2 regions of the Pseudomonas hygromyciniae genome follow, and region 1 is predicted to be linked to the other one. Evidence: riboswitches for the same ligand, from Rfam matches in the RefSeq annotation. Region 1 holds a riboswitch; the other holds the start of a gene.

Region 1 (6,849 bases):
GTGACCAGAACTATATAGAAGACTGCCAGGTGTGCTGTCGGCCGATCATTTTCGAGCTGCAGGTTCACGGCGACGAATGGATGCTCGAAGTACGCAGCGAGAATGAGTAAAGGGGGCGGCCATGCAACGAATCTACGAGCCGGAAAACCTGATGGAAGGTGAGTTGTTGCAACAAATGCTCGCCAGCGAAGGCATCAATGCCCATCTGGTGGGGCGTCATTTGCTCGGTGGCACGGGGGAGCTGCCGATTTTCGGCCTGTTGGGCCTGGAAGTGGAGAACGACCAAGCCACCTGTGCCCGCGAGCTGATTACTGCGTACATCGGTGCGCAGCCGTTGCCCGGTGATGAACCCGACAGCTACCCCGACGTGTTGGTCTGTTAGGCTGTCGATCGGTTTACCCAAGAGTCGTGTTGCCCCATGTGTGGACGTTATGCCCTGTTTCGCTGGAATCAAGCCTTTGCCGCCTTGCCGGGTTTCCCGGCGGATCAACAGGCCCAGTGGAATATTTCCCCCAATGATTCGGTGCTGATCCAGCGCGCCACTGACGGTCAGCGCACCTTGGCGCGGGCACGTTGGGGGCTGACGCCGCCGTGGTTGACCGATCTGTCCCGCACCCCGGCCCACGCCCGCGCCGAAACCCTGGCCGAACAGCCGATGTTTCGCGAGGCCTTTCGTCTACGCCGTTGCCTGCTGCCGGCCAATGGCTTTTATGAGTGGCGCGGTACCCAGCGCAAGCGCCCTTACTGGTTGACGCCGGGGGAGGGTTCGACCCTGTTTTTCGCGGCGATCTGGGAGGCTTACCCGGTGCAGGAGCAGGTGTGGCTGAGTGCGGCGGTGGTCACCCAGGCGGCGCAGAGCCAGCGCCGGCCGTTGATTCTGGATGCGGCAGGTCAGGAAGCGTGGCTGGACCCCGAGACGCCGTTGCATGTGTTGCAGGGATTGCTGGCCGGTGAGCCCACCGCGTTGCGCGAGCGGGTGCTGGCAAATATGGTCAATGATCCCAAGCTCAATGGCCCGGAATGCCTTACTCCGGGGTGAGCCTGGAGGTTGTGTGGGGGATTTACTGGCTTGCCAGCGATGAGCATGAGTATCTACACAACTTTCAGAAACTGACGAACTTTATTGTGGCGAGCGGGCGATGCGGCGTTCCGACAAGCCCGCTCGCCACAACAGCCCTATCAGCTTGGTTTTAAATTGTGTAGATACTCATGCAGCGATGAGGCCCTGAAGCCCACTGAAGCCGTCAGACCTTGAACTGATTGATCAACCGCCGCTGCTGCTCCGCCAACTGGGTCAGCCCCGCACTCGCGGCACTGGATTCATCCGCACCGCCAGCCACTTCATTGGCCACCTGGCCGATATTGATCACATTGCGGTTGATGTCCTCGGCCACCGCGCTCTGTTCTTCCGCCGCACTGGCAATCTGCGTGTTCATGTCATTGATCACCGATACGGCCTGGGTGATGGTCTCCAAAGCCTGGGCGGCCTTGGCAGCGTGTTGCACGCTTTCATCGGTGCGCTGCTGGCTGTCTTCCATGACCCGCACCACATCCCGCGTGCCTTGCTGCAATTGCTGGATCATGGTCTGGATTTCTTCGGTGGCCTTCTGGGTTTTCTGCGCCAGGTTGCGTACTTCGTCGGCTACCACCGCAAACCCCCGGCCCTGTTCGCCGGCCCGGGCAGCTTCGATTGCGGCGTTGAGGGCCAGCAGGTTGGTCTGCTCGGCAATGCCGCGGATAGCGGTCAGGATTGCATTGATGTTTTCGCTGTCCTTGGCCAGGGCCTGGACCACGCCAACGGCCTTGCCGATCTCCAGGGCCAGGGCGCCGATGGAGGTGGAGGTGTCGCGCACAATCTGCATGCCCTGGCTCGCGGCCTGGTCGGCGTGGGTGGCGGCTTGTGCGGCCTGGGTGGCATTGCGCGCCACGTCCTGGGCGGTGGCGGTCATTTCGTGCACGGCGGTGGCGACCTGGTCGATCTCGGCCATTTGTTTGTGCACGCCCTGGTTGGTGCGGATGGCGATATCGGCGGTGTGCTCCGACGAGTCGCTGACCTTCTGCACCGAACTGACCACCTGGGTAATCATGCCCTGCAGCTTGATCAGGAAGGTGTTGAAACCCGCGGCAATCGCGCCCAGTTCATCGGCGCGGTCACTGGTCAGGCGGCGCGTCAGGTCGCCTTCGCCCTGGGCGATGTCATTGAGCATCGCCACCATTTGCTTGAGCGGCCGCGCAATGCCATGGCCCACCAGCCAGATCACCAGCAGGCCGATGCCAGCAATCAACAGGCCGACCATGGTCATGCCGAAGATATCGGTTTTGCGCTGGGCATCGAGGTCGCTTTGCAGGGTGTGCAGGTCGGCCATTACCGCGCCCAGGGGCAGTTGCAGCATCAGGGTCCAGCGCGCATCGGTCTGGCCGATGTTGAACGGCAGGAACAACTCGATTTGCCCGTTGGCCTGGTCGATGTCGTAGCGCACGTCGCCGATTTTCAGTTGGCCGAGGTTATCCAGTTCTTTTTTTGCGAGCAGATCGCTGGCCTTCTCCCCCAGTTTGCTCGGGTCCTTGGTGTAGGCCACCAGGCGGCCGTTACTGGAAATCAGTGCCATTTCACCGGCGCCGTTGTAAAGCTTCTGGTCGGCTGCGGTGAGCATTTCCTGGATGAAGTTCACCGACAGGTCGGCGCCGACGATGCCCTGGAACGCGCCGTCGATCATGATCGGTTCGATAAACGAGGCCAGCATCACCGTGGTGTTACCCACACGATAGGGGGCGGGGTCGATGGCGCAAGGCTTCAGGGTTTCCTTGGAGCAGAGGTAATACTCGCTGGCGCGAATGCCGGTGGAGAGGATTTTTTGGTCAGTCAGGTCGGCAAGTTTTTCCAGGCCCAGGCTGCCGTCCTGGTTGCGGAACCACCAGGGCATGAAGCGCCCGTTGGTGGGCTCGACACCAACGACGGTGGAGTTCAGGTAATGGGCGTCGTTGTGGTCGATGGCATTGGGTTCCCAGGCTATATAGGAACCGAGGATTTTCGGGTTGCGCACCACGGTTTCGTGCAGCAAGTTGATCAGTTGTTCACGGCCGACCTGCAACGGGGCGGCGCCGCTTGGGTCTTTCATGCCCATCAGCGCATTGGTGGTGGCCAGGCCTTTGGCGGTCACCAGCGGCGCTTCCAATTCGCGCTGGATCAGCGTGGCCTGGGTTTGCGCCAATGCCGTAAGGCGTTGCTCGATGATTTGCTCGAATTGCGCCTGGGTGCGTTCCTGCACCATTTCCTGGGTCCGCGCGCCGGCAAACAATGCGTACAGCACCAAGGCCGCCACGACGCTCAGGACAATGGCCCCGGCCAATGCTGCGACAGAAAACTGAATCGACTTGAATTTCATGATGGCTCCGGGCGCTGGGGGCATGATCTGCCTCCTTATATCGGCCACCGGCCTGACACACATGAGGGGGTGTCCGGCAAAAGCGTTCGGGATGTCGTAAATAGAATGGTCGTAGGCGTAGGCGTCGTCTGAAATTTAACGGTTAAGCGTCAGGTGTATCTGGCGCCGATACAGAGGAGGGCCTACGATACGCGCCATGTTTTCAGGGAGAATGTGCATGAAAAAATATTTGGCGGTAACGGCATTGAGCGCAGCCTTGCTGCTCGCCGGTTGCCAGTCGGTCAACACCACCAGCGGCGGTGCCGTGGGTGTGGAACGCAAGCAGTACATGTTCAGCATGCTGTCGAGCCAGGAAGTCGACCAGATGTACGCGCAGTCGTACCAGCAGACCCTGGGCGAAGCCAGTGGCAAGGGCCTGGTGGACAAGACCAGCGCCAACGCCAAGCGCGTGCAGGCCATCGCCAAGCGGCTGATCGCTCAGGCGCCCACCTTCCGCCCGGATGCGGCGCAGTGGAAGTGGGAAGTGAACCTGATCAAGAGCGACGAGATGAACGCCAACTGCGGGCCTGGCGGCAAGATCTTCGTCTACAGCGGCCTGATCGACACGCTCAAGTTGACCGATGACGAGTTGGCGGCGGTCATGGGCCATGAAATTGCCCATGCCCTGCGTGAACATGGCCGCGAAGCCATGTCCAAGGCCTATGGCATCGAGATGGCCAAGCAGGGCGCCGGCGCATTGTTGGGCCTGGGCCAGGACAGCATGGCGCTGGCCGACACTGTGGCCAACTACGGCATGACCTTGCCCAACAGCCGCAGCAATGAAAACGAAGCCGACCTGATTGGCCTGGAGCTTTCAGCCCGCGCCGGTTACAACCCGAACGCCGCGATCACGCTGTGGAACAAGATGGCCAAGGCCTCGGAAGGCGCACCGCCAGAGTTCATGAGCACTCACCCGGCCTCCAGCAGCCGGATCGCCTCGTTGCAGGCGGCGATTCCCAAGGTGATGCCGCTGTACCAGCAGGCCAAGAAGTCCTGATAATTCAGGCCTTGTGAAGCTCCAAATGTGGGAGCTGGCTTGCCTGCGATAGCGGTGTATCAGTCACGTATTTATCAACTGAGCCACTGTTATCGCGGGCAAACCCGCTCCCACACGGGCTCGCAGGTCAGATCCAGCCGCTGCTTTGCATGGCCTTGTACACCGCCACCAGCGCCAGGATGAAGAACGCCGAGGCCGCCAGGCGCCGAATCAGGGTCAAGGGCAGTTTCTCCGCCGCGAAATTCCCCGCCAGAACCACCGGCACGTTGGCAATCAGCATCCCTAAGGTGGTGCCGATAATCACCAGCCACAACTCCGGATATTGCGCTGCCAGCATCACTGTGGCGATCTGCGTCTTGTCACCGATTTCTGCGATAAAGAACGCAATCAGGGTGGTCAGGAACGGCCCGAACTTGCGTGAAGTACTGGCTTCATCATCGTCGAGTTTGTCCGGCACCAGGGTCCACAAGGCCGTGGCGCAGAAGCTGGCGGCGAGGATCCAGTGCAGCACCGCATCCGAGAAGAAACTGCCAAACCAGGCACCCACGGCACCGGCGGCGGCGTGGTTGGCCAGGGTCGCGGCGATGATGCCGGCGATGATCGGCCAGGGTTTGCGAAAGCGTGCGGCGAGAATAAGCGCGAGCAACTGCGTCTTGTCGCCGATTTCGGCCAAGGCAACGATTGCGGTAGGAACGAGAAGTGAATCCAGCATCAGGTAGGTTTCCAGGGGCGGGTCGACACGGCTATGACACGTACAGCCTTCCCGCCCCGGGTAAGGTGTGCGTGTCATAGGTCTTGTCAAACCCCGGTCCGTCTGTGCGGACTCCTGGGTCGCATACGCCATGGTCTGCTGACCAAGTATGTTGACGTATGCCGGACGAGCATGTTGCTCGTGGGAGACTACTCCCCTAGGACGGAGCGGATTCTGCCTTGGCAAAATCCATTCGGCAAGCCTTCTTTTTCAAACGCCCGTCAGCCGCGCTTGGCCCGGTAGATACGAAAACCCTGGCCCTCAGCCTTGACTGCGCACACGCCCAGGTGCTCTTCGATCAGCGGCTGGTACTTCAGGAAGCTATTGGCGACTAGTCGAAGTTCGCCACCGTTTTTCAGATGTTGGCGTGCTTTTCGCAGCAGGTTTTCCGTTGCGAAATAATCCGTGTGCACCCCGACATGGAACGGCGGGTTGCTCAGAATTGCATCCAGGCCCATGGGCGCGGCATCGATGCCATCGCCGGTCAGCACTTCGCCTTCCAGGCCATTGGCCTCCAGGGTCAGGCGACTGCTGGCGGTGGCGAAGGCGTCCACATCAAGCAGGGTCACGGTGTTGTGCGGGTAGCGCCGCTTGACCGCAGCGCCCAACACGCCGGCGCCACAGCCGAAGTCCAGCAGATGACCGCTGGGCAGTTTGTCCAGGTGTTCCAACAACAGGGCGGTGCCGCGATCCAGGCGGCCATGGCTGAACACACCCGGCAGGCTGACGACCTTGAGCGGGCCGTCGGCCAGTGGTACTTCAAACACTTGGGCCAGGCTCGCCAGCTCCGGCGCCGCCGGAGTGTTGGCCACGGTGGCCAGCCACAGTTGGCAGTGCCGCGCATTGTCGAGCTTGCGTGGTTTGCCAAAGGCGTTGCCGGGACCCAAACCTACAGTTATCTGTTTGCCATGTTGACCACTCTTTTCAACGTAATGTTTAACCTGGGAGTGATCATTAGTCTTGTTTGAGTTTCGTATCGAGCTGTTCGTTTGCATTCTTAAAGCATTGCACTTCGTAAGTGTGTCCAGCTTGCTTTGCAGCACCATAAGCACTCAATGTTATGGGCAATGAGACTTGTTGTGATTCATCAAGCTTTGGGCGAAGGAAGGCAGCCACAGCTCTGCAGTCTTCTTCAAGTTCAATGAGCAGCTGATACCCTTACCGGATCTTTGATCTGCCACTGATGTTCGCATATTTTGTTACCACTAAAAGACTTCCAAGCGTTTTCAGATCGTGTTATTTTGATTCAACTACTTTTTCATTCTTCCCAGCATTTTTATGTGTTTCAATGATCAGCCCAGAAAAACATGGATCTTCTTAATAACAGTTACTAGTTTGAAAAGCGTTGACACTCAGCTCTTCTTTTTGTGGACCACGTTACAGCATCTTGCCCCCGAAAAAAACATATCGTTCGTTCGCACTGGATGTTATTGTTTTACCGCCGCAGCACAAACAACGCCATCATAAGCCTCTATAGTCGTGACGGAGTTTTCATGATGATAGTACAGTCGAAACTGTTTGCTGTTCATCTGCGTGTGCTCGTCTTGCGGCAGCTGACTATCTCTTCCATGAAAAGAAAGGAGCAGAGAGAAATGTTTTGCTTGACCGTTGCTGTGTACGACAAACAGTTTTCCAATATTGATCGGAGGTGATCCATGGTATTTCGCCCGGCTTTC
Region 2 (6,849 bases), 2.1 Mb from region 1:
GATTCCCGCTGCGCTGAAGCGGCGAGCGATGTCATGCGTTGGGGTGGGGTCACGGCGCACAACGTGGACTGGTTGCAGACAAACAAGGTTGGGCTGGCCGGTCTGCTGCAAACCGTCGTGGCAGCGCTGGACGCCGGTGATGAGCGTGCACCGGTGTTGCGTTCCGACCACTTGCGCTTCAACGCCGGGATGACCAAGGTGTATTCCCTGCTGTGCAAGGACTTCATTATCTACGACAGCCGCGTGGCCGCAGGCCTGGGCTGGTTGGTGGTGAAATACTGTCATGCACACGACCTGGTAAAAGTACCGCCGGCCCTGTGCTTCCCCTGGGCCAACGCCAAGGAAGACAAGGATGCCCTCGCGCCAAAACGCCGCAATCCCGGTGGCGAGGGGTTCAAGTTCACGGGTTTGCGCTCCGGGCACCACCATGCCATGTGGAACCTGCGCGCCAGCTGGTTGCTCAGTGCCGTGCTCAAGCATCCTGACGCTGCCGGCAGCCGCTTCCAGCAGGTGGCGGCGCCGAATGATCCATTGCGTGCCATGGAGGCGGCGCTGTTTATGATTGGCTATGACCTGGGCCAGGAAGCCGAGGCGCCATACCAGGAATACAGCGCCGAGTTTGCCGAGAAGATCCTAGCGGCTGCCCGTGGGAATTTTGTCGAGGTCAGTGCCGATGACCTGATTGCGCAGTTGGATGACATGCTGGCCAAGGCACGGGTGCCAGGCTAGCAATAGCATCTTTAGGCCGGTCTATTTTTGGCTGAGTGCCGCTACCGAAAGCCCGGACGCGACGAAGGTCAGTCCGGCGCCTACATTCAGGCCATTGACCACTTTTGGCTTGCGCTGCAGCCAGGTCGACAGCCGCGTCGCAAAAATCCCCATGAGCGCAAAGCCCAGTGCGGTCAACGCGGCGAACCAGGCACCGTAGACCATCATTTGCACGGTGACCGAGCCCAATGACGGGTTGACGAACTGTGGGATGAATGCGAGCACAAACAACCCCGGCTTGGGGTTCAGCGCCGCCGACAGGAAGCCAGTGAGGAAGATGCTTTTGAGCGGTTGCCGCGCCGCCGGCTTGAAGTTGATCAGGCTGCGCGAACGCAGGACCTTGATGCCCAGCCACAACAGGTAGCTGGCGCCGATGACTTTGACTACCCAGAAGGCCACGGCGGACGTCTGCATCAACAGGGTCAAGCCCAGCGATGCCGTCGCCACGTGAAACAGAATCCCGGTGCCCGACGCGATACCCGAAATGGCTGCGGCCATACGCCCCTGGCTCAGGCCCCTGGCGATTGCCAGCAGGTTGTCCGGTCCCGGGGAGAGCACCAGCAACAGGCAGGCAGCGGTATAAGTCAGCCAGATATCCAGTGGGAACATAACGACAGTCCTTTCGTCAACGGTTGTAGTCCGCCATGGTGTTCCAATCAGGCAACCCTGATCAAGCTCAATCCAGTTGCCTGGGAGCCGGGAATGCCGGCTCCCACCTTCAAACAGCGGGGATCAAGGCAGTGCGTAGGCGATTACGTAGTCGCCACGGTCGGTGGACTGGCGCGCGCCACCGGCCGTGATGACCACATATTGCTTGCCGGTCTTGGGCGACACGTAAGTCATCGGCCCACCCTGGCTGCCCACGGGCAGTCGGGCTTTCCAGGCTTCTTCGCCATTGGCGCTGTTGAAGGCGCGCAGGTAGAAGTCCTGGGTGCCGGCGATAAACACCAGGCCGCCCTGGGTGGACAGGGTACCGCCCAGGGTCGGCAGGCCAACCTTGATCGGCAGGTGCATGCGAATGCCCAGCGGGCCGGTGTCTTCAACCGTGCCAACGGGTACTTGCCAGGCAATTTTCTGGGTTTTCATGTCGATGGCGGTCAAGGTACCGAACGGCGGTGCCTGGCACGGAATACCGGCCACCGACAGGAAGCGGTTTTTGTTCACGGCGTAAGGCGTGCCCTTGAGGGGGACCGCGCCCATCCCGGTGTTCAGCGCTTCGCCACCGGAGGAGGCCTGGGCCTTGTTCTGCGACGGGGTCATCTGGATCCACAGGCCCAGGCGCATATCGTTGACGAAGATAAAGCCATGCACCGGGTCGGTGGAAATGCTGCCCCAGTTCATACCGCCCAGGGAGCCCGGGAAACTCAGTGACTTATCGGTACCCGGTGCGGTGTACAAGCCTTCGTAGCGCATGCTTTTGAAGTCGATGCGGCACAGCAACTGGTCATAGGGGGTTGCGCCCCACATGTCCGATTCGCTCAGGGTCTGCGCACCGATCTGCGGCATGCCCACGGACCTTGGCTGGGTGGGGGAGTACGGCTCATTGGGAATATTGGCCGCCTTGACGGGCACTTCTTCCACTGCGGTCAGCGGTTTGCCAGTGGCGCGGTCCAGGACATAGATCTGCCCGGCCTTGGTGCCGATCACCACGGCCGGTACGGTTTTGCCGTCGGCCAGGGTGAAGTCGATCAGGCTGGGTTGCATGGGCAGGTCGAAGTCCCAGAGGTCGTTGTGCACGGTCTGGTACACCCACTTTTCTTCACCGGTGGAGGCGTCCAGCGCCAGTACGGAGGCGCCGTATTTGTGGTTGAGCTGGGTGCGTTCGACACCATAGATATCGGTGGACGAGCTGCCCATCGGCAGGAATACAGTATTCATCAGTGGGTCATAGGACATCGGCGCCCAGCTGTTGGGGGTGCTGCGCACATACGTGCTGTCTGCGGCTGGCGCCTGCTTGTCTTCAGGGTTGCCTGGGTCGAACGCCCAGCGCATCTGCCCACTGATCACATCAAAACCGCGGATCACGCCGCCCGGCATATCGGTCTGGACGTTATCGGCGACGCGCCCGCCAACCACTACGGTGGTGCCGGCGATCAATGGCGCTGAAGACAGCTGGTAATAGCTGTCCGGCACATTGCCCAGGCCAGCTTTCAGATCTACTTGGCCGTGGTTGCCAAAACCCTCGCAGAACTCACCGGTATCGGCATCCACCGCAATCAGGCGTGCATCGATGGTATTGGTCAACAGGCGCCGCTGGCATTGCGCACCGGCGGGCACGCTGACGGCAATGATCGGTGAGCTGTTGGCCTGGGTCGGTTGGGCGATAGGCGCGCTGGCGTCGAAATAGGCCATGCCACGGCAGCGCTGCCACACCGCCGATTGGGCGTTGATGTTGTTCTTCCACAGCTCTTTGCCGGTGTCGGCATCCAACGCGATCAGGTTGTTATGGGGCGTGCAGATAAACACCTTGTTGCCGATCTGCAGGGGCGTGAGTTGATCTTCGGCGCCGTTGCCGTCGCTGATGGCCACATCACCGGTGCGATAGGTCCAGGCCACCTTGAGCTTGTCGACGTTGCTGCGATTGATCTGGTCCAGGGCGGCAAAACGGCTGCCGCCTTCGGTGTTGCCGTAGTGTGCCCAGTCCTTCTGCGCTTGTGCCGGCGCAACGGGTGTCAGGCCTGGGCCATCGCCGTTTGGTGCGACGCTGGGGTGGGCGACAAACATATTGCCAGCCGCCACGGCCAATGCCACCGCCAGCACGCCCGCCACGCCGTAGGCGCCACGGCCCGCGTCCGGTGCCAGCCATGGATAGACCAGCGCCACCGCCAGGCCAATGACGGCGAACATGAACAACCGCGAAAACAACGGCCAGAACACCAGGCCTACATCCAATACCGCCCACACGGCAGTGCCGAGCAAAAATGCCGCGAACAACCAGGCACCCGCCGGTTTTCGCTGTGCAATCAACAGGCCCGCGATGGCCATGGCCACGCCGCCGACCAGGAAGTAGCCCGAGCCTCCCAGACTCAGCAGTTTTGCCCCGCCGACAGCCAAGGCCACGCCGAGCAGGACGATAATGACGCCCAAACCCAGCAACAGGAATCGAGAGGCGCCAGTGGCGCGGGGTGTGTGTTTCATGTCGAGAAAGCCCGAGGGTGATGGTCCAGGGGGCGAATGATAGCAAGCTAATTAACCGGTTGGTACATTCTGTCTGCGCACAAATGCAAAAGCCCCGTTAACCGGGGCTTTGCTTGGTACAAGGTCGCGAGTCAGACGGACAGGTGCTCATACAAAATCGTTGCACCGACGATCATCAGTACCACGCCGCCCACGATCTCTGCGCGCTTGCCGAACACGGTGCCCAGGACCCGGCCGAGCATCACGCCGATAGTGACCATGGTCATGGTCGCCAGGCCGATGGCGGCAGCGGCCACCCAGATATTCACATCGACAAACGCCAGGCCGACACCGACCGCGAGGGCATCGATGCTGGTGGCGAAAGCAGTGACGGCGAGGACCAGGAAGGAGTGCTGGGCGCTTTTCTCTTCGGCCTCGTCTTCGTGCTTGAGGCCGTTGTAAATCATGTGCAGGCCCAGGACCCCCAGCAAGGTGAAGGCGATCCAGTGGTCCCAGTTTGCCACCCAGCGCGTGGCGGCTTGGCCGATCAGCCAGCCGATGATCGGGGTGATGGCTTCGATGACGCCGAAAATCAGGCCGGTGCGCAGCGCTTCGGCCAGGCGAGGTTTGTGCAGGCTGGAGCCTTTACCAATAGCGGCGGCGAAGGCATCCGTGGACATGGCCAGGGCGAGGAGAATGAGGGAAACAGGATTCACGGGTGGGTCTTCCAGTCGGGCTATGAGTCAACGACACAACCACACGCCCGACTTTAGGCATGGATGTGTCGCTGGTCTCACCAACCAAAAGGTGTTCGTACCACGGCAGGTTGCCGAGAATGTTGATACGAACGCTTGCGAAAGGCTCACAAGCAGGCTACTCCCCAACGAGGTCCGGGATCTTATGCGCACAAACATGAAAAAAACGTCAAAGCCCGGCAGCAAGCCGCTCAATGTGAATGAAGCGGCGCGCCTTGGTTGATCCGCAGTTCAGCGCATAGCCCGCCCTGGGGCAGGTTGTACAACTGCAGGCTGCTGTCGATCTTGCTGACGATCATCTGCACAATCGCCAGTCCCAACCCGGCGCCGTTGCCGTGCCCCTGGGTGTAGAAGCGCTCGAACAGGCGCGCATATTCACCCTCATCGATACCGGGGCCGGCATCCTCGACGCTGATATACACCGCCCCGCAGCCCTGCGGTTGTACTTGGACCCTGACCTCGCTGCCAGGCGGGGCGAAGTTCAGGGCGTTGGTCACCAGGTTCTGCAGGGCGATCGCCAGGGCGACGGGGTCGGTCTTGACCAGGCAGTGGTGGTCGCTGTCGAGGATCAGCTCGATATCCTTTGCCAGCGCCAGCGGTGCCAGTTCAGCCAGTTCCTCCCGCACCAGCTCGGTCAGTTCCACTTCGCATCGCTCGGGGTTGGCCAGGCGCGGCTCGATACGCGCCATGGTCAGCAACTGACTGGCGATGCGCGTGGCGCGGTCGACGGCGCTGACCAGAAACTCCAGGGCTTCCTCCCGTTGCTGTGGGGTGCCGGCCATCTGGGCGTTTTGCGCATGGATCCGCAGGATCGCCAGAGGCGTGCGCAGCTCGTGGGCGGCATCGGCGATAAAACGTCGTTCTCGCGCCAGCAGGTTATCGATCTGTTGCAACAGGCGATTGAGCGCGGTCTGCATGGGTTCGAGGTCGTGGGGCAGGGGGCGCAGGTTGAGCGGCTTGAGGGTTTCGGTAGTGCGTCCACGGATGGTACGGGCCATTGCGCGCAACGGCTGCAACCCCCAGCCGATGGTCAGCCAGATCAAGGTGGCCAGCAGCGGCACGCCAATCACACTGGGCCACAGCGTATGGCCGACGATGCGCTGGATCAGGTCCTGGCGAATGTCATCACGCTCGCCCACCCAGATCAGCAGTCCTTGCTGTGGGTCCTTGAGCAGGAAGGCGCACCAGTCGTGGCCGTTGTCCATCAGGTCGTGGGCGCCGAGGGTCGCCGGTGGTGCCTTCAGTTCCGGGGCTTCGGCCGAGCGCACCAGCAATTGGCCGTCAGTGCGCCACACCTGGAATGTCAGGCGGGTTTCGTAAGGGTGCGCTGCTCCAGTGTCGCCCACGCGGCTCATGGCTGCGTCGAAGGCCTGGTAGAGCCGGTTCCAATCGTTGTCCCCCGGCGCACGTTGTGCCAGCACCCCTTGCAGCAGGCGCGCACTTTGCGCGAGCTGGGCGTCATACACTTCTTCGATCTCGTGGTGGCTGTCGCGCAGCACCAGCCAACTGATCAGCACATCGCCCAGCAGAACGAGGATCAGCACCGGCACCAGGATGCGTGTACGTATCGAGGTCATGGCTTGAGCTCCATCACATACCCGACGCCGCGCACCGTGCGGATCAGCTCGGTCGAAAGTTTTTTGCGCAGGTTATGGATCAACACTTCCAGGGTGTTGCTCTCGACCTTTTCCTGCCAACCATACAAGGCCCGGGACAGGCGTTCGCGGGTCACCACGTTGCCGGGGCGCGCCAACAGTTGATGGAGCAACTGGTACTCCATCGGCGTCACCACCACCGGGTTGCCGTGCCAGGTGACCTGCTGGCCGACCGGATCCAGGCACACGCCCGCATGCTCCAGCAGTGGCTGCGCGCGGCCTTGGCTGCGCCGCAGCAAAGCGCGGATGCGGGCCTTGAGTTCGTCGACATCGAAGGGTTTGATCAGGTAGTCGTCAGCGCCGGCATCCAGCCCGGCAATCCGTTCGGCGGTGCCGTCGCGGGCGGTCAGGATCAATACCGGCAGGTCCTGTTGCCGATCGCGCAATTGACGCAACAGGGCCAGGCCGTCGAGGCGCGGCAGGCCAAGGTCGAGCAGCAGAAGATCGAAGCTTTCGCTGCGTAACGCATGTAGCGCACTGGCGCCGTCGTGCAACCAGTCCAGGGTGTAGCCCTCGCTGCTCAGGGCGACGCGGATGCCTTGGCCGAGGGCCCG

What was found. Region 1 has a riboswitch for manganese ahead of JTY93_RS21950 (TMEM165/GDT1 family protein). Riboswitches for the same ligand answer to the same signal wherever they lie in the genome.
Region 2: another riboswitch for manganese. It lies ahead of mntP (manganese efflux pump MntP); the one in region 1 lies ahead of JTY93_RS21950 (TMEM165/GDT1 family protein).

Annotation. Positions count from the first base shown of each region.
Region 1 covers NZ_CP070506.1:4,913,867-4,920,715, reverse strand. The annotation lists gene JTY93_RS21975 (CPXCG motif-containing cysteine-rich protein) at 1-110, shown strand, start outside; gene JTY93_RS21970 (putative signal transducing protein) at 122-382, shown strand; gene JTY93_RS21965 (SOS response-associated peptidase) at 419-1,039, shown strand; gene JTY93_RS30090 (methyl-accepting chemotaxis protein) at 1,245-1,949, opposite strand; partial or broken gene JTY93_RS30085 (hypothetical protein) at 2,151-2,207, opposite strand; gene JTY93_RS21955 (M48 family metallopeptidase) at 3,604-4,422, shown strand; gene JTY93_RS21950 (TMEM165/GDT1 family protein) at 4,550-5,134, opposite strand; yybP-ykoY riboswitch at 5,223-5,344, opposite strand; partial or broken gene JTY93_RS21945 (class I SAM-dependent methyltransferase) at 5,395-6,039, opposite strand; gene JTY93_RS21940 (hypothetical protein) at 6,601-6,849, opposite strand, start outside.
Region 2 covers NZ_CP070506.1:2,800,179-2,807,027, forward strand. The annotation lists gene JTY93_RS12360 (hypothetical protein) at 1-729, shown strand, start outside; gene JTY93_RS12365 (LysE family translocator) at 751-1,377, opposite strand; gene JTY93_RS12370 (glucose/quinate/shikimate family membrane-bound PQQ-dependent dehydrogenase) at 1,501-3,906, opposite strand; gene mntP (manganese efflux pump MntP) at 4,038-4,601, opposite strand; yybP-ykoY riboswitch at 4,608-4,779, opposite strand; gene JTY93_RS12380 (sensor histidine kinase) at 4,832-6,217, opposite strand; gene JTY93_RS12385 (response regulator) at 6,214-6,849, opposite strand, start outside.